4 regions of the Mesorhizobium sp. M7A.F.Ca.US.002.01.1.1 genome follow, and region 1 is predicted to be linked to each of the others. Evidence: riboswitches for the same ligand, from Rfam matches in the RefSeq annotation. Region 1 holds a riboswitch; each other region holds the start of a gene.
What was found. Region 1 has a riboswitch for cobalamin ahead of EN932_RS23800 (CbtB domain-containing protein). Riboswitches for the same ligand answer to the same signal wherever they lie in the genome.

Region 1 (4,765 bases):
CGCGTTTGGCGTAGTCGCGGTATTTCTTGCCGAATTTTGCCGCCAGCACCTTTTCCTCGCCTTCGATCGCCACCTTCTGCGTGGCATAGGCGGCGATGAACGCCAGCGGCAGGAACCACACGATGCCCGAGACAAAGGCGACGCCGATCAACAGCAGCGTGTTGGCCAGATACATCGGATTGCGGGTGACGCCGAAGGGACCCGTGGTGACCAGGTGATCGGGTACAGCGTTGGGGTTGAGCGTGGTCTTGGCCCGGATCATGGTGCGGATCGCGGTGAACCAGAGTGCGGCGACGGCAAACAGCGCCACCCAGCCGGCCGCGAACAGGATATCGCCCAGCAGGTCGCCGATCCAGGGCAGGGGATAGAGCAGGCCCAGTGCGATGCTGACGGCGATGGCGGCGATGTAGATCAGCGGCGGCCACGGTATGAGCCCCGGCTTCGGCTGGTTCTCGGTCATTCGGCCCCTCCCTCCATCAACTTGCTGTCGGTCTTGGCGGTGCACATGCCGGCGAGATCGGACAAATGCGCTTTCCACTCCGCAGTCTGATCGTTGTTGTAGAGCCTATCAAGCGTGGACTCGCCCTCGAGCGTATCGAGCATGCAGACACAGTAGCTCGTACAGAACTCGGTGTCGCGCGACTGCTCGCAGGACAGCTGACAGGTTTTGAGGAAATTCACCTGCGGGGTTTCGACCTGCGCCGGCATGATCTGCGAGAACAGCCAGACGCAGCCGATCAGCAGCGGCTGGTGGATCAAATAGAAAGCCAGGCTGTGCCGGCCGATGAAGACCAGCGGGTTGGCCAAGCGACCGGGCGCCAGATTGGCAAGCCTGGCAAGCAGGCCGGCACCTGCGGCGAGTTTCGTCACCGCGATGCCCGCAAGTACGGCGCCGAACCACGGAAACAGCGGAACGTAGTCGTTGGAGCGCGGATTGGTCGCCGACAGGCCGACCCACCACAGCCATGGGTGATCGAAGGCCTCGAAGCGCAGATAGACGGGGGCGGCGATAACGAGCGCGGCGACGACAAGCGTCAGCAGCGCCGGCAGGCGCAGGAAGGCGAGACCGAGCAGGCTGGCCAGCGCGATCTCGTGCAAGATGCCGAAGAAGATGAAGCCGTCCGGAGTGGCTATGCGGGTGACGACCGAAATCGCGATCGCGGCTCCGGCGACCATGGCGAACCGCTTCCAAAAGCCGTTCCAGCGGATTTGTCGGCCGTGGGCGAGATACAGGCTGACGCCGACCAAGAACAGGAAGGTCGAGGCGATGCAGCGCGCGTAAATCTTCCACCAGCCGAAGGCGGTCAGGCCGGGATCGGTGTAGCCGAAGAACTCCAGATCCCAGGTGAAATGGTAGCTTGCCATGGCGATCAGCGCGATGCCGCGCACGATGTCGATGGCGACGATGCGCTTTGGTCGATCCTGAACGGGCGCGGTCGGCGTTTGGATGCTCATGGTCTCGCATTCTGATTCAGCCCCGCTGGAGGACTATCACGGTTGCCCAGGACAAAAGAAGACCGGCAACCCTGCCGATAACGCCGGATCAGCCGCGGCATTGGGCCAGTGCCGGAAAGCCTTTGGCCGGCTTCGCTTTTGCCGGATGCACGTCGGTTTCCTCTTATTGGCGCTGAGGTCGCCACGGCAGATTTGACCCGGTGAATCTGCTTCGGGGAAAGCAATGTCCACCCATGTGCGCCATCCGATCTGGCTACCGGCCCTCAAGGCCGCGGACGCGCGCACCTTCGCTTCGCTCTATGCGGTCGAATCCTTCGCCCGCGCCACGGTGTCGAGCGTCATCCCGATCCAAGCTTACGAGATCCTGCACAACGAGCAGATCGTCTCGATCCTCTACACCGTCGTGGCGATGCTCGGCCTGTCGGTGACATTGTTCATGCCGATGCTGATCCGCCGTTTCGCCCGGCGCTGGGTCTACACGGCGGGCGCCTGCCTGCTGGCCATCGGCTCGCTGTTCTTCGTCACCGACACGCTTGCCGGGCAACTGGCCGGCATGCTGTGCCGGGTGATGGGAGCCAGCGCGCTGTCGATCACGCTCAACCTCTACATCATGGACCACATCCGCAAGACCGACTTCATGCAGGCCGAATCGCTGCGCATGGCGTGGTCGATGCTGGCCTGGACCGGTGGGCCGACGCTCGGCATCTTCCTCTACACGCGCTTCGGCGTCTATGCCGCGCATGGCGCGGTGGCCGTGTTCGCGTTAGCGCTGCTGGCATTGTTCTGGACCTACCGGCTCGGCGACAACCCGTCGATCCGTCCCGGCAAGACGCGACCAGCCAATCCGCTCGCCAATATCGGCCGCTTCATCGCCCAGCCCAGGCTCAGGCTGGCCTGGCTGATCGCGTTTGGGCGCTCCTGTTTCTGGACGACGTTCTTCGTCTATGGGCCGCTGTTCATGGTCATTACGGGTGAGGGCAAGCTGGCCGGCGGCCTGCTGGTTTCGGCCGGCAACGCGCTTTTGTTCATGGCGATTTTCTGGGGCAAGGCGGGAAAGCGCTTTGGCGGCCGCAGGACCATGACATTTGCCTATTTCGCCATGTCGGTCGCGCTTCTGGCGGCGGGCTTCGTCGGCGAAACCGTGCCGCTGCTCACCGGCGCCTTCTTGCTCTGCGGCGCCTTCTTCACCATTGCGCTCGATGCGCTCGGCTCGACCGCCTTCATGCGCTCGGTGCGCTCCTATGAAAGATCGCAGATGGCGGCGGTCTATCGCACCTATCTCGACTTTTCCGAGCTGACGCCGCCGCTGGTCTATTCGGTGGTGCTGGCCTTCTTCGGCCTGGGCTCGGTGTTCGTCACGCTGGGCCTGCTGGCGGCGGTCTGCGGCTTCGTGACGTGGCGCTATCTGCCGAAATCGCTTTGACCTTCATGGCGCATTCGCAACGGTCGCCGGCGGAATTTGGTTTGCCGGACGCGAGGATTCTGCCTATAGTCGCCGGTGTCGCCGGTTCCATTTTGGAGCCAAGAGGGAATGCGGTAAGGGCGGATTTCGCCCAATGCCGTGGCTGCCCCCGCAACTGTGTGCGGTAGTCCTCTCCATATGCCACTGAAGATTTTTCTTCGGGAAGGTGGGGAAGGACGCTGATCCGTGAGCCAGGAGACCTGCCGGCGACAGGAAACTGACTTCGATGCCCTCGGGTGGAGGGCGAAAGGACAAGACATGACTACCGCTTCCGTCTCCCTCGGCGCTTCCGTCTCCTCGCAGTCGCGCTTCATGCAGCTCGCGCTTGCCGCGCTGCTCGGCATTTTCGTGATGGGCTTTGTCGGCTTCTCGCATATCGATGCGGTCCACAATGCGGCTCACGACTATCGCCATTCGATGGCATTTCCCTGCCACTGACGAGGGGCTGACATCATGAACCTGTTTCGCAACGTCGTGTTCATCGCGGCGATCGCAGGGCTCGTGGCCGGCGTCGTTCTTGCCTGCATGCAGGCCTATGCGACCGTGCCGCTGATCCTGAAGGCGGAGGTCTACGAACAGGCGGGCGGCGGGCATCACCATGACCATGCCGCTCCGGCAGCAACGAATAGCAATGCCATGAGCACAGCCGCTCCGGCCCCTGCCGAAGCGACTGCTGCGGCGGAAGACGAGGGCTGGGCGCCGGCAGACGGTTTCGAGCGTTTCGCCTTCAGCGTGCTTGCCAACATCGTCACCGGCATCGGCTTCGGGTTGATCCTGGTCGCGGTTTCCGAATTCGCCGGCGGCATCGGTGGTTGGCGCCAGGGCGTGTTCTGGGGCCTGGCCGGCTTTGCCGTGTTCACGCTGGCACCGGGCCTCGGCCTGCCGCCGGAACTGCCGGCCATGCCGGCCGCCGATCTCACCCAGCGCCAGATCTGGTGGTGGGCAACGGTGGCGGCAACCGCTGCCGGTCTCGGCCTGATCGCGTTCCGCAAGTCGCTGCCGCTGGCGATCCTTGCCGTCCTTTTGATCGTCGCACCGCATGTTGTCGGGGCACCGCAGCCCGACAGTTACGAGACGGCGATTCCGGAAGGGCTGCATCACCAGTTCGTGGTGGCGGTGACCGTGACCAATCTGGTGTTCTGGCTGGTGCTCGGCGCGGTTGTCGGCGTGGTGCGCGGCCGCTTCACCGGCACCGCGACCAGCCTGCGCGACAGCTTTGCCTGATCGCAAGACACTGACCTTCCTCATCGGCGGTGCGCGCTCCGGCAAGAGCGCGCGCGCCGAAATTTTGGCGACCGCCTTGCCGCCGCCCTGGACCTATATCGCCACGGCGCAAGCCTATGATGACGAGATGCGTGAGCGCATCGCGTTGCACCGGTCGCGGCGCGGCGAAGGCTGGACGACCATCGACGCACCGCTCGACCTCGCCGGCGCCCTTGCCGCCTTGCCGGACGATCGGCCGGTGCTTGTCGACTGCCTGACGCTGTGGCTGACCAACCATATGCTGGCCGAACACGATCTGGACCTTGAATGCCGGCGATTGGCGGAGGTGTTGTCGCGGCCGCGCGGACCCTGGTTCGTGGTGTCCAATGAAGTCGGCCAAGGCATCGTGCCGGACAATGCACTGGCGCGCCGCTTTCGCGATGCCGCCGGCCGGCTCAACCAGCAGGTCGCGGCGATTGCCGATACGGTGCTGCTGATGGTGGCGGGGCTGCCGCTCAAGGTGAAATGATATGACCGATATCGACAATAAGGACGAAGAGCGCCACCGCGCCAAGATGGCCAAGCGCAAGGCGGTGCAGGATGCCGAGGTGGCGAGCAAGACGGTCGAGAAGGGATTGCTCATCG
Region 2 (4,765 bases), on a different contig from region 1:
AGCGTGCCGAGCGCGACGAGGGCGACTGCGATGGCGAGCTGGCGTTGCAGCGGCGCCTTCAGGCTGAGCGCGCCGACGATGATACCGAGCACGAACGATCCCAGCGCATAAACGCCGATGACAAGGCTGGCGGCGCCGGGCTGGCCAAGCTCCTTGGTGATCGCCACGGTGCTGACTTCCGTCGTCGCGAAGGTCGCGCCGATGAAGATCAGGGCGAAGGTGATGATCTGAACCGGCCGCAGGCGGATCGCCGAGCCGCTTGAGCCATGGTCCACCGGCCGCACTTGCGGCTCCGTCGAGCGTTGCAGGATGAAGGCCGCTGATCCGAATGCGAGAAATAATGTGCTCACCAGAACGCCGGCTTCCGGGAACAGGGCAGCACTGAGACCGACCGATAGCGATGCCCCGGCGATATAGACCAGTTCATCGGCCGCGGACTCGAAGGCGAATGCGGTGTTCATCTGCGGCCGTCCGCGGAAAATCTCTGTCCAGCGCGCCCGCACCATCGCCGGCATGCTTGGCATGGCCGCGGCCAGTAGGGCCGACACGAACAGCGTCCACACCGGCCAGTCCTGGTTGGCCGCCGCTATCAGGACGGCGAAAGCCAGCACCGCGATGATGGTGGTGGGCACGACGATCCGTGTCTGGCCCAGGCGGTCCACCAGTCTGGATATCTGCGGCGCAACGAAAGCGTTGGCCAGCGCGTATGTTGCCGAGACGGCTCCGGCCAGCCAGTATTCGCCACGCGTCTGCGACAGCATCGCCACGATGCCGATGGGCGCCATGGCGATCGGCAGGCGCGCCATGAATCCGGCGGCCGCAAAGCCCTTGGCTCCGGGGGCACGAAAGATTTCCGAATAGGGATTTTGCATGGGTGGTTCCTCGACAAAGGACGATTCGGCAATTACATACGAAGCGTATGCTTGTTAAATAGAGCATACGCCGCGTATGTCAATTGGCATACGTTACGTATGTGAATAGGGCCAGAAGCCATGCACAGACCCCGCAAGGAGATGATCGCCGAGACGCGCGCAAAGCTGATCGCGGCGGCCCGCCATGCCTTCGGCACAACAGGCTATGCGGAAGCCTCGATGGATGATTTCACCGCTTCGGCCGGGCTGACGCGCGGCGCGCTCTATCATCATTTCGGCGACAAGAAGGGGCTGCTGCAGGCGGTCATAGCCCAGATCGACGGCGAGATGGCGGCGCGCATCAATGAGGTCGCGTCGAGAGCGCCGACCCGCTGGCAGCATTTCGTCGACGAGTGCTCGACCTATATCGAGATGGCGCTGGAGCCGGAAATCCAGCGCATCATGTTCCGGGATGGCCCGGCCGTGCTGGGGGATCCAGCGCAATGGCCGAATGCCAGTGCGTGCATCGTGTCAATGACCGACCATCTGACCGCGCTGCAGGAGGAGGGGGTCGTTGTCTCGAGCCTCGACCCCGAGACGGCCTCGCGACTGATCAACGGAGCGAGCAGCCAGGCAGCGCAACGGATCGCCAATTCGGACGACCCCGAAGCGACGTCCAAGAAGGTGGTGACGGCGTTCAAGCAACTGCTCGAAGGCCTGCTCAAGAAGCCGGATCCGCAGTCGAATTGAAGTTCCCACCGGAGCTTTTCGTGCCGGCAGCTGTTCCCGATAGGAATTTTTTCTCGACACCTGCCCTCAGCTAAGGTACATATTCGTCCATGGTGGTGATTTGCGCCGGTGACCCGCCGCACAGGCGGGTTTTTCGTTTGATGCTCCGTCAGACAATGCGCCGGCGAAAGGCTGCGAAAGAAAACCGTTGCCCAGAATTCGTCGCCCTGTGGTGCCAGGGCCGGCAATTGACAATCGTCGGGTTGAGTTCATCCTCTTCCACCATCTCTGAGGCGGAGATTCGGGGCACATGTGGGATTTCGAGATCGGCCGGTCGGTGTCCATCATGATGCGGACCTGGCCGTTCATCGTCTTTCGTATGATCGTCTATTTCGGCATCACGCTGGCCTACATCATGGCGACCGGCACCGGTGCCTCGGTCGGCTATGGTGTCGGCCATATCTCCACCGATCCCGACGGGCCCATGTCCTTTGCCCTGTGGGGCGGCGTGGTCGGGTTTGGCATCGTCTCGATCGCGGTCTACTGGATCCGTGAATACATCCTCTATATCGTCAAGGCCGGCCACATCGCCGTCATGGTTCATCTGATCGACGGCCGCGACATTCCCGGCGGTCAGGACCAGATCGCCTACGCCAGGGATGTCGTCACCCAGCGTTTTGCCGAGGCCAATATCCTTTTCGTCGTCGACCAACTCGTCAAGGGTGCCATCCGCGCCATCACCGGCCTGCTCGGCGGTATCGCCGCCTTCCTGCCGATACCGGGCCTGAGCGGCCTGGTCTCCTTCATCAACACGGTGATCCGCCTGTCGCTGACCTATGTCGACGAGATCATCCTCGGCTACAACATCCGCATCAATTCAGCCTCACCCTTCGAGACGGCGCGCCAAGGCGTCGTGCTCTATGCCCAGAACGGCAAGGTCATGGTCAAGAACGCCGTCTGGCTGGCGGTCATCATGTGGGGCGTGTCGTTCGTCATCTTTCTGATGATGCTGGCGCCTGCCGGCGCCATTCTGTTCCTGATGCCCGGCCAGCTCGCCGGCTGGGCCTTCGTGCTCGCCATCGTCTTCGCCTGGGCGTTCAAGGCGGCCTTCATCGAGCCTTTCGCCATCGCTTGCCTGATGCAGGTCTATTTCAAGACCATCGCGGGCCAGGTGCCGGATCCGGCCTGGGACGCCCGGTTGGCCGAGGCGTCGTCGAAGTTCAGGGAGCTCAAGGACAAGGCGCTCGCCTCCTTCGGCGGTTCGCGCTGGGGTACGGCCGGCGCCACACCCTGATCGGCCGGGCAGGTGGTGTCTGGTGAGGCAGAAACGGTGTTGAGGCGCGCCACGGTGGACTTGAGCTGTGCCTCGCCTTGCCCGGAAAACGTCTCGCTCATGATCAGTTCCGGCAGCGGCAGCCGCCGTCCCCAACCATGCGTTTCAAGGTCCGGTTTGGAAGCGAACTCGGAAACACGGCCGACGCAGAGATAGGCGATTGGCGTTACGTGATCCGGAATGGCCAACAGCCGCTTCAGCGCCTCAGCCTCGATGATGCTCACCCAGCCGACGCCAACGCCCTCGGCACGCGCGGCCAGCCAGAAATTCTGCACCGCGCAGACGGTGCTGTAGAGATCCATCTCCGGATTGTGCCAGCGTCCCAGCGGCGAACCCTTCGAGCGCTGCCGGTCGCAAGTGATGCAGATGTTGAGCGCGCTTTCGCAGATGCCTTCCAGCTTGAGCTTGCGGTACAGCGCCTGTTTTTCCGCCTCGATCGCCGGCAGTTCCTGCTCGCGCGCGGCCAGGAACAGGTCGCGCACCTCCGCTCGTCGTCCGGCATCGCGAATGACAATGAAATTCCATGGCTGCATGAAGCCGACCGATGGCGCGTGATGGGCGGCAAGCAGCAGCCGCGCCAGCACGTCGTCATCGATCGCGTTGGGCAGGAAATGGCTGCGCACGTCGCGCCGCGTGAACATGGCGCGATAGACCGCATCGCGCGCATTCTGGTCGAATCCATCGTCAATGGCAGCGGTCATATGTTCCGGCATCGCTTGTCCCCTTGCGATTGCAGATTCAAAACGGTCAGAGCGTACGCTGTGCGTCCAAATGGACGCACGTCGCTCTGATGCCACCCGCCCGACCATGCGGATGACGATGCCTGCCAGGCCGGTCTTCTGGCTTGGGATCAACCCGCGTCCGGTGCCTTCCCGTCATCGACAGTGGCATTTACCGGCGCGGTCCCCCTCACAGCGTTGGGCACGCCACGGAATTCAACCGTGTTCCCGATTCTCCCGCTTGCGGCGGGCACCAGGCAGTACCAAGGACTTTACGCCGAAGCGCCGGCGGGGCCAATGCCTGCGGCGACACGAATGGACGCAGGCGCGATTTTCCCCAGTCATCGGCCGCCCGTGCATGGCCTTTGTCGATCGGGGTCACTAGATTAGGACGATGACCACCCGTCTCTACACGCATCCGATCTTCCTCGAGCATCTCACGCCGCCCGGACATCCCGAGCGGCCCGACCGCCTGCGCGCCATCGAGCGCGTGCTCGATGAGGAAGCCTTTGCCGCGCTCGATCGTATCCAGGCGCCGGAAGGCGACGAGGCCACCATCCTCTACGCGCATCCCGCCGATTTCGTCGCCCGCGTGCGCGCCGCCATCCCCGACGAGGGGATTGCCCGCATCGATGCCGACACCACTGCCAGTCCGAAGAGCTGGCAAGCGGCGATCACCGCGATCGGCGCCGCCAACGCCGCCGTCGATGATGTCTTTTCGGGCCGCGCCGACAACGTCTTCGTCGCCGCCCGGCCGCCCGGCCATCATGCCGAAAAGACCACGGCCATGGGCTTCTGCCTGTTCAACACGGCGGCGATCGCGGCGCGTTATGCGCAGAAGAAACACGGTGTCGAGCGCGTTGCCATCGTCGACTGGGACGTGCATCACGGCAATGGCACGCAGGATATTTTCTGGGACGATCCCTCGGTGCTCTATTGCTCGACACACCAGATGCCGCTTTATCCCGGCACCGGAGCGAAGACCGAAACGGGCGCCGGCAATATCGTCAACGCACCGCTGGCGCCGCAGACCGGCAGCGAAGTGTTTCGCGATGCCTTCCTGTCGCGCGTCCTGCCCGCGCTCGACAATTTCGCGCCCGACCTGATCATCATTTCGGCCGGGTTCGACGCGC
Region 3 (4,765 bases), on a different contig from region 1:
TTGCCGCCCAAGGGTTCCTCGATCCTCGCCCGACCGGCACGCCCGACCGCCGGCATTTTGCCCGCACGCTCTCCCGCACCGGCCTGTTGCAGATCGATTCCGTCAGCGCGGTGGTGCGCGCTCATTATATGCCGCTCTATTCGCGCCTTGGCCCCTACCCGTTCTCGCTGCTCGACAACGCGGCCGTGACGCGCAAGCGCATGGTTTTCGAATATTGGGCGCACGAGGCCTCCTTCCTGCCGGTCGAGACATACCCGCTGATGCGCTGGCGCATGCAGCGCGCCGAGCGGGGCGAGGAAATGTATCTGGGTCTCGCCAAATGGGGCCGCGAGCACGCCGCCTACATCGAAGAGATCTACCGCGAGGTCGCCGAGCGCGGCCCGATCGCCGCTTCCGCGCTGGAGGGCCAGAAAGGTTCGGGCGGCTGGTGGGGCTGGAGCCATGCCAAACACGCCTTCGAATGGCTGTTCTGGGCCGGCCGCATCACCACGGCGCACCGCCGCGGTTTCGAGCGCTTCTATGACCTGCCCGAGCGCGTGCTGCCGCAGGCGATCCTCGACCTGCCGGTGCCGACGCCTGAGGACGCGCACCGCGAATTGCTGCGCATTTCCGCCCGCGCCCACGGCGTGGCGACTTCAGGCGATTTGCGCGATTATTTCCGCCTGTCGCCGGCCGATATGAAAGGCCGGCTGGAGGAACTGGTTGAAACGGGCGAGTTGCTGCCGGTGCGCGTCGAAGGGTGGGACAAGCCCGCCTATCTTCATAAAGACGCGCGTCTGCCGCGCAAGATCGAGGCCCGCGCCCTGCTGGCGCCGTTCGATCCTGTCGTCTTCGAACGCTCGCGCACAGAGCGGCTGTTCGACTTCCACTACCGCATTGAGATCTACACGCCGGCCGACAAGCGGCAATACGGCTATTATGTCCTGCCGTTCCTGCTCGGCGACAGGATCGTGGCACGCGTCGACCTCAAGGCCGATCGCCCGGCCAGCATACTGCGCGTCCATGCAGCCTATGCGGAGCCCGGTGCGCCGCCTGAAACCGCTGCGGAGCTGTTCGAGGAATTGAAGCAGATGCAGGGTTGGCTCGGGCTCGAACGCATCGAAGTGACGCCTGCCGGGGATTTGGGGCCGGCGCTGGCCGACATAGCGGTGTCGTAAGCTCGCGTTGACACCGCCGCCCGCAAAAGCCTAAATCCGGTTCCAGATGGTCCCTTGCCCGCAACGGCAAGGGCTAAGAGGGAATGCGGTGCGGGGCAAAATCCCAAATCCGCGGCTGTCCCCGCAACTGTAAGCGAAGAGCCAAGGCCGAAAACCACTGGGAATTCCCGGGAAGGCGGCTACCCAAGGCGATGACTCGCGAGCCAGGAGACCTGCCGTCTGCGACTGTAGAATCCGATCGCCCGGCGGGTTTCCGGGCAAGGAGCCCGATCTTTGGACCACGACAGCAGTTTTTCGGCTGGCACAGCGGATATTTCGTCCGGCCATGATGATGCCTTGGCCGGCGTCACCATCATCGTCTGCGGCTCCTGCCGCAATGAGACCGGCTCCGACGCTCATCCCCGCGCCGGCGAGTTGCTGACGGACGACACGCGCCGCGCCGCCGCTGGCGACGATATCCGCATCCGCAGCGTCGAATGCCTTGGCAATTGCAAGCGGCGCCTCAGCGCCGCGATCCTGCGCGACGGCTGCTGGAGCTATGTCTTCGGCGACCTGACCGCGACCAGCGGCGCCGACCTCGTGACAGGCGCAAAGCTCTTCGCCACCTCGAAAGATGGCCTGATCCCGTGGCGTGGCCGCCCCGATAGCCTCAAGCGCGGCCTCGTGGCCCGCATTCCACCCATCGACATGCTGAAGGATTGACCATGACCACTTCCGTATCCCGCGTTCCCTGCACCGTCGTCACCGGCTTCCTCGGCGCCGGCAAGACGACGCTGGTCCGCCATCTCCTGGAAAACGCCGGCGGCAAGCGCATCGCCATCATCGTCAACGAATTCGGCGACATCGGCATCGATGGCGAGATCCTCAAGGGATGCGGTATCGACACCTGCCCCGAGGAAAACATCGTAGAACTGGCCAATGGCTGTATCTGCTGCACTGTCGCCGATGATTTCGTCCCGGCGCTCGACCAAATCCTGTCGCTGACGCCGAAGGTCGACCATATCCTGATCGAAACCTCGGGCCTGGCACTGCCCAAGCCGCTGGTCCAGGCCTTTCAGTGGCCGAGCGTGAAAAGCCGGGTGACCGTCGATGGCGTCATCGCCGTGGTCGACGGACCGGCATTGGCCGAAGGCCGCGTCGCCAACGACATGGAGGCCCTCCAGGCGCAGCGCGCCGGGGACGAGACGCTCGACCACGACGATCCGGTGGAAGAACTGTTCGAGGACCAGATCGCCTGCGCCGACCTGATCATCCTGTCGAAGAGCGACCTGATGGACGCCGCCGGCACCGCCCGCGCCAATGCCATCATTGGCGAACACTCCGCCCGCGCAGTGAAGATCGTGCCGACCTCGCATGGCAAGGTCGATCCCTCCGTGCTGCTCGGGCTCGGTCTCGCCGTCGAGGACGACATCGAGAACCGCAAATCCCATCATGACGGCGCCTTCGACCACGAGCATGACGACTTCGACACCTTCATTGTCGACATAGCCTCGGTCGCCAATCCCGATGAACTGGCAAAACGCGTCGCCACCGTCGCCGAGGAAGAGAACGTGCTGCGTGTAAAAGGCTTCGTCGAGGTCGGCGGCAAGCCGATGCGGCTGCTGCTGCAGGCCGTCGGGCCCCTCGTCAATCATTACTATGACCGCGCCTGGACCGCGCAGGACGACCGCCGCTCGCGCCTCGTCGTCATCGGCCTGAAAGGGCTGAACCGCCCGGCGATCGAGCGTATACTCGCCGGCTGATTTCGGACACGGATTGCGATGCACATCCTAACCACGACATCCGCCTCGCTCGACGACCTCGCCGAGCCGGTCGATCTGCGGCAGACGCCGGCGGATATCGTGGCGCTGTCCTTCACCGACAGCGACCTCGCCGGACTGGCGGCGGCGTGGAGGACCGATGCCGACCGCCTGCCCTCGATGCGGCTGGCCGCACTGCGCGACCTGCGCCATCCCATGTCCGTCGACCTCTGGGTCGACAGCGTCGCCCGCCATGCCAAGATCATCCTCGTGCGCATCCTCGGCGGCTACGACTGGTGGCGCTACGGCTGCGACCAGCTTGCCTCGACCGCCCGCGAACGCGGCATAAAACTGGCGCTGCTGCCCGGCGAATGCCGCGACGAGGATCTGCGCCTGATCGAAGCCTCGACGCTGCCGCGCGAGGAGTTGGACGGCCTGCTCGACTATTTCCGCGAGGGCGGCCCGGCGAATATGAGCGCACTGGTGCGGAAATTGGCGCGGCTGGCGGGGTCGGATGCGGAAGTTATCGGCCCGGTGGTGGTGCCGAAAGCTGGTTTTTACGTGCCTGGATGTGGAGTTGTGGAGAAGCCGGACTTATCGAATGCTGGCGCTTACAACGTCAACGCTCCTATCATCCCCATCCTGGTCTATCGCTCGATGCTGCTGGCCGCCGATGTCGCGCCCATCGATGCGCTTGTTGAAGCGCTGCGGCAGCGCGGCATCGACCCAGTCCCGATCTTCGTCTCCAGCCTCAAGGACCCGGCATCCCTGGCATTCGTGCAAACAGCACTGACGGCGCTGAAGCCCGCCGCCATCATCACCGCGACCGCTTTCGCCTCAGGCGCCGAACCCGGCATCGAAACGCTGTTCGACCGCGCCGGCGTGCCTGTCTTCCAGGTCATCGTCGCCACCACCCGCCGCGACATCTGGCAAAACAACCAGCGTGGCCTGGCACCCGCCGACCTCGCCATGCATGTCGTGCTGCCCGAACTCGACGGCCGCGTCCTCGCCGGCGCCATTTCCTTCAAGGGCGAGACCGAGACCGATCCCGCGCTTGGCCACCGCGCCTTCGCCAACCGGCCGGAACCGGATCGCGTGGCGCAGGTCGCTGACCGCGTCGCGGCCTTCATCAAGTTGCAGGAGACACCCCGCGCCGGGCGCAAGCTGGCGATCCTGATCCCGGATTATCCCAGTGCCCCTGGTCGAACCGGCTATGCCGTGGGCCTCGACGTGCCGTCCAGCGTGCTCGCCATGCTGCATGACCTGAAGGAGCAGGGCTATGTGATTGAGGGGATTCCGCAGACGCCGCGTGGGTTGCTGGATTTGCTGGAAGCCAGCGATACTGGATTGGCCTTAGATAACTACATTGCCTTCTCGACGGAGTTGCCGACTGCGGCAATCACTGCGGTCGAAGCCGCTTGGGGCAAAGCGGAAGACGAAACAGGTTTGCGCGGAAGCTTCCCCTTCCGCGCCGCCACCTTCGGCAACGTCACCATCGCCCTCGCCCCCGACCGCGGCCGCTCCGTCGACCGCCGCGCCGACTACCACGACCCGACGCTGCCCCCGCGCCATGCGCTGATCGCCTTCGGCCTCTGGCTGCGCAAGTCGCTCGGCGTCCACGCGCTGGTCCATGTCGGCGCCCATGGCACGCTTGAATGGCTGCCGGGCAAAACCGTTGCTCTGTCGGAAAACTGCTTTCCGGAGATCGTCACCGGTCCCCTGCCCGTCATCTATCCCTTCATCGTCTCCAACCCGGGCGAAGCGGCGCAGGCCAAGCGGCGCATTGCCGCCGTCACCCTTGGCCATTTGCCGCCACCGCTGACCGGCGCCGGGCTGAACGAAAACCAGCACAAGCTCGAGCGGCTGGTC
Region 4 (4,765 bases), on a different contig from region 1:
GGCCGTGGCGCAATGTCGTCAATGTGAAAAGCATGCTTGCCTTGCCAGTTGAGCGGACCGTGCGCCTTCAGCCGGTGCTTCAGCCCAAGTCGCGCGAATCCCTGGGGATCCTGCTTGAGTGTTGAAAACAACGGGCGGGCAGTCACGCCGTTGGAGAGGTCGACCAGCACATAATCGTCGCCGACGCTGTCCAGCCCGTGGAGGAGGCCGGCGGCGACGGTCCCGGATTTCCCGGCGCCGCCCGCGCCGGCCAGCAGTACGCCCCTGCCTTTGGTGCCGAGCGTCCCCGCATGGGCCAGCCGCATGCCACGTGCCGCATATTCCCAATGGAGGAAGGGGCGCAGCGGCGCTCCCGGCTCCCACGGTGGAAAGGCATCGGCCGAGGCCATCAATTGCACGCCAACGCGACGTTGCGGATCATAGAACTGCCAGAAATCCAGGTCATGGAAATGGTTGCCGCGCAATCCGGCTTCCGCCAGCCTGGTGGCGAAGCCATGCTGCGTGAAGGGTCCTTGGCCCCATCTGGCCGGTGCCGCGATGCCGTCAATGCCGGGATGTGCGACGAAGATGCGGCAGATGTCGGCAGGCGCTCGGTTGTCCGCAGCCGTGACAAAGCCATGAGCGAAGGCATCCGCCAACGCGCCGGCACTCACATGAGTGGTCAACTCCAGATGCGGCAAGCCCACCTTGCAGGTCAGTGGATAATGCGCGGCGCTGCTCTGCGCTTGCGCCAGGACATGACGTGCGTAGTCAGTCAGGTTTTCGAGAGTGACGTTTGGCATGGTCTGCCTGTTCCGGAGCTGTCCGGCAACGAGAGCCTGGCGGGCGCCTCAGTTGGCCTGCTTCACTGCGGGCCAGCCGAGGGGCTCCTCGACCTCGTGGATGGGATCGACGACAATGAGGTCGGCAAGGTCGTCATGGATGTCGACCTTGAGGGGCTCGCCGGCAGCGGCGAGCTGAGCCAGCAATTCGCTGGGAACCGGTCTTGCCACGCCATCGGTTGCGGCCGCCAGCAAACCGAATTCGAGCAATTGTGAAACAAAGCCGTCAATCGCGGCGGCATCGAGGGCGCCAATCCCGGTCGCGGCGCCGACCAGTTCGGAGGCAGGCACGCCGGACGACAGTGCATCCCAAAGCCTGCTGCCTGAATCAGAGAAGCCGAAATATTTACCGGTGGTCAGGTCGAGAACGACGGCTTCGCCATCGAAGGATTCAAAGACGATATCCTTGCTGGCAATGGCATATACGCCGGATTGTCGCATGTTTGCTCCCCGCCGAAGCAGGCCGCGGAGATGATCTTCGGCCCCTACGGTCAACCCCACCGTTGCAGGCGTCTAACCATTTGCAGGGTTTTTGGCAAGATGGCGTAGGCCCGGCCGAGCGCAGCTGCAGGCCGCGCGGGCATGGACAGTCTCTGACCGTGCCTGCCGGTCACGCCTCGATTTCAAGCGCCGAAAGCGGCTTCGAGCAACAGGCGAGGATAAAGCCGTCCTCGATTTCGTGATCGAGGATGCCGCCATTGTGGCTCATCTCGACGTCGCCCGCGACCTTCCTCACCTTGCAGGTGCCGCACAGGCCGAACTCGCAGGCGGCGGGAATCCGCACCCCCGAGGCGCGTGCCGTCTGCAGCACCGTCTGGCCGGCGACGCATTCGGCATCGACATCGGAATGCGAGAACCGGATCGGTGTCACGGCCTCCACGGTGGCAGCGGCGCCGTCTTCCGCCGGCGGCGAGAACGGCGCCGGGATCTCCTCCACGGCAGGCGCGGCAAAGCTTTCCTGATGGTATTTCGTCATGTCGAAGCCGGCTGCGTCCAGCATGCCACGCACGGCGCGCATGAAAGGATCGGGGCCGCAGCAGAAAATCTCGCGCTCGCGGAAATCGGGCGCCAGCAATGGCAGCCGGATCGCGTCGATGCGGCCCATATGGCCGAACCAGCCCTCGCGGCTCGACCGCTCCTCGATCATGAAGCCGAGCGACAGCCCAGGCATGCGGCTGCCGAGCAGTTCGAGCTCCTTGCGGAAAATGATCTCTTCCGGGCGGCGCGCGCAGTTGACGAAGCCGACATCGGTCCATGGCGCGCAGTCGTTCAGCCAGCGCAGCATCGACATCATCGGCGTCACGCCGGAACCGGCCGAAATGAACAGATATTTGGCGGCCGGGTGGCTATGCAGCGAGAAGTCGCCGGTCGGCCCATAGGCCTTGACGTGCGAACCGGGCGTCAGATGGTCGAACATCCAGCGCGTACCGGTGCTGCCCGCCTGCGCCTTGACCGTCACCGCGATCGAGAACGGCCGCGACGGCGAGGACGACAGCGTGTAGGTGCGCATCAGCGGCCCGTCCGATGTCGGCAGTTCCAGAGTCACGAACTGCCCCGGTTTGTAGCGGAACCAGGTCTGGTTGTCGGAGCGGAAGGTGAAGGTCTTCACGTCAGGCGCTTCGTCGCTGACGCCGATCACTTCCAGCACCTGCAGCCTGTCGTTCCAGGGCGTCATCTGGTCGAGATGGCGATAGAGGCCAAGGTCCGTCATCGCATTCATCCTCTTATCCCCTGGGCTAGGCGACGCTGCGCAGGGCCGGCCGGCCGCCTTCGGCAAGGCGCGGCCCGATGAACGACGCGTACCACTCGACGAACTGGATCACGCCGCCCTCATGCAGCTCCGAATAGGGGCCTGGTTCATAGGCAGGCGACAGGATGCCGAAGGCGTTTTCCTCGACGATGCGGCGGTCCTGGTCGTTGGTCTCGGTCCAGACATGGGTGAGCTCAGCGAGGTCGTAGTCGACGCCTTCGACCGCATCCTTGTGGACGAGCCATTTCGTTGTCACCGCGGTTTCCGTGGCACTGATCGGCAGCACGCGGAAGGTAACGGCGTGGTCGCCGAGGATATGGTTCCAGGTCGTCGGATAGTGATAGAGCAGCAAGGAGCCGATGCGGTCGGTTGAAACGCTGTCGGACAGGTTCTTCTGGACCGCCCGTTTTCCCGTCATGGTGTAGCTGACGGCATCGCGCAGCAAGGGCGCGCGGGTGGCGCGGTACTGCCCTGCCGGATCGATGCGGAATTTGCTCGGCAAGCCTGATGCCTCGCATCTGGCCCAGTGTGCGACCATTTCAGGGTCGCTGTCGGCGCCATGGACGCCGGTTATGGTTGGAGCCTCGGGGAAGGTCTTGCACAACTCGGGATGATTGGCGGCGCAGTGGTAGCACTCGCGGTTGTTTTCCCAGACCAGCTTCCAGTTGCCCTTCTCGACGATCGTGCTCTCGAAGGCGATCTTTGCTTCACGCAGCCGGTGCGGCAAAAGATAGGGTTCGATCATCGCCCGCATCGGCGCGAAATCTGCCGGTTCCTTGGCCAGGCAGATGAAGATGTAGCCGCCGACGCTCTCGCAGGCGACCGGCTTCAGGCCGAAATCACTCTTGTCGAAACCGTCGGCCATCTGGCGGGCAAACAGCAGGCGGCCGTCCAGCTCGTAGGTCCACTGATGATACGGGCAGACGAGCTTTGCCGCGGTACCCTTCTCCGTGTTGCACACGCGGCTGCCGCGATGGCGGCAGGAATTGTGGAAGGCGTTGATCTTGCCGTGCTGGTCGCGGACAAGGACGACCGGATAATCGCCGACCTGCACGGTGATGTAGCTGCCCGGCTTCGGCAGTTCGCAATCATGGCCGATGAACAGCCAGTCGCGATACCAGATCAGCTCCATGTCGAGCTTGAAGTAGTCCGGATCGGTGTAGAAGGGCTGCTCCAGCGAAAAGCCTTGCCGGCGCCCCTTCAGGAGCCTCAGCATGTCGTTGCGGATATCCATGTCCTGTCCTCGTTTCTAAGGACTGAACTGGTGGTGATGGAGGAAGGATTGAAACACAGGCCGGCTGTGTGCCGGACATGCGCTATCCACCTCTTGACCGCCCACCGCGATCAGTCGAGTCTAAAAATCTCGGGCTGGTTTCCGGGCTCTGGAGTTGTCCTTGCGGACCATCGCGACACCTTCCCAGGCGGTTGCCCAGTGGTCTCCCGTTGCGACTTGAACTCCACCACCGTTGCGGGGGCAGCGCCGGATTCTGACCGGCTTCCCAATTCTCCGCCTCGTCGTCACGAAGCGGCACCTGAGATGGTATGATCTAACCACGATCGCGGGCGCGCCGTCGGCATGAAAACGACATCGTATCCATGCGGCGCGACACGGCATGCGAAACGCTACTGCAGCTCGTCGCGGGCCGAGATCCCACCTCCCGGGCGGCCATTTGCCGGCTGCGATCTTTCCGAATCCGACCCTTCGCGGGGGGTCAAAAAAGGTTAATGGTTTCGAAAAGTGACTATTAGCTCGCCCTAAAATCGAACCGAACGGTTCGTTTCTGTTGACGGTGCGTGCAGGACGGTGTGAACGCTGGGCCTCTGAAACAGTCAGTGATCCATCAGGTGGCTACACCTAACACACTGATATGAAGAAGAAAAATGCATCCTTAGATTCCATTGGCACAATTTCAAGGTGGGGATTCATGGTCCACACGGAACAACTTCGTGATTGGAAAAGACGACCTTGCCCTCCCACATCGGGGCTGTCCGAACGACGCGATTTCATTTCCAAGACACGCCGCTAGACGGACGGAAAAAAGACGATACTGGAGTACCAAAAATGAAAAAGATCATTCTCACTGCCGCAGCCCTTCTGGCCATTTCCGGCAGCGCCTTCGCTGGTAGCGACCACTACGGTTCGAACGCCGCGGCAGCCACTGCTGTCGACAGCTCGTACACCGCTTCGACCAAG

Region 2: linked by a shared signal. The riboswitch ahead of bluB (5,6-dimethylbenzimidazole synthase) and the one ahead of EN932_RS23800 (CbtB domain-containing protein) in region 1 are both predicted to bind cobalamin.
Region 3: linked by a shared signal. The riboswitch ahead of EN932_RS20655 (DUF1636 family protein) and the one ahead of EN932_RS23800 (CbtB domain-containing protein) in region 1 are both predicted to bind cobalamin.
Region 4: linked by a shared signal. The riboswitch ahead of EN932_RS18585 (aromatic ring-hydroxylating dioxygenase subunit alpha) and the one ahead of EN932_RS23800 (CbtB domain-containing protein) in region 1 are both predicted to bind cobalamin.

Annotation. Positions count from the first base shown of each region.
Region 1 covers NZ_RZQE01000290.1:1,627-6,391, reverse strand. The annotation lists gene EN932_RS23815 (isoprenylcysteine carboxylmethyltransferase family protein) at 1-460, opposite strand, end outside; gene EN932_RS23810 (DUF1624 domain-containing protein) at 457-1,455, opposite strand; gene EN932_RS23805 (MFS transporter) at 1,679-2,878, shown strand; cobalamin riboswitch at 2,944-3,140, shown strand; gene EN932_RS23800 (CbtB domain-containing protein) at 3,176-3,355, shown strand; gene EN932_RS23795 (CbtA family protein) at 3,371-4,141, shown strand; gene cobU (bifunctional adenosylcobinamide kinase/adenosylcobinamide-phosphate guanylyltransferase) at 4,134-4,649, shown strand; gene cobO (cob(I)yrinic acid a,c-diamide adenosyltransferase) at 4,651-4,765, shown strand, end outside.
Region 2 covers NZ_RZQE01000115.1:2,194-6,958, forward strand. The annotation lists gene EN932_RS14110 (MFS transporter) at 1-872, opposite strand, end outside; gene EN932_RS14115 (TetR/AcrR family transcriptional regulator) at 993-1,601, shown strand; gene EN932_RS14120 (hypothetical protein) at 1,891-2,874, shown strand; partial or broken gene bluB (5,6-dimethylbenzimidazole synthase) at 2,997-3,722, opposite strand; cobalamin riboswitch at 3,725-3,905, opposite strand; gene EN932_RS14130 (histone deacetylase family protein) at 4,027-4,765, shown strand, end outside.
Region 3 covers NZ_RZQE01000222.1:2,114-6,878, forward strand. The annotation lists gene EN932_RS20650 (winged helix-turn-helix domain-containing protein) at 1-1,157, shown strand, start outside; cobalamin riboswitch at 1,188-1,392, shown strand; gene EN932_RS20655 (DUF1636 family protein) at 1,431-1,859, shown strand; gene cobW (cobalamin biosynthesis protein CobW) at 1,862-2,899, shown strand; gene cobN (cobaltochelatase subunit CobN) at 2,918-4,765, shown strand, end outside.
Region 4 covers NZ_RZQE01000183.1:5,887-10,651, forward strand. The annotation lists gene EN932_RS18570 (serine kinase) at 1-782, opposite strand, end outside; gene EN932_RS18575 (PqqD family protein) at 831-1,262, opposite strand; gene EN932_RS18580 (hybrid-cluster NAD(P)-dependent oxidoreductase) at 1,432-2,532, opposite strand; gene EN932_RS18585 (aromatic ring-hydroxylating dioxygenase subunit alpha) at 2,558-3,805, opposite strand; cobalamin riboswitch at 3,920-4,122, opposite strand; gene EN932_RS18590 (DUF680 domain-containing protein) at 4,634-4,765, shown strand, end outside.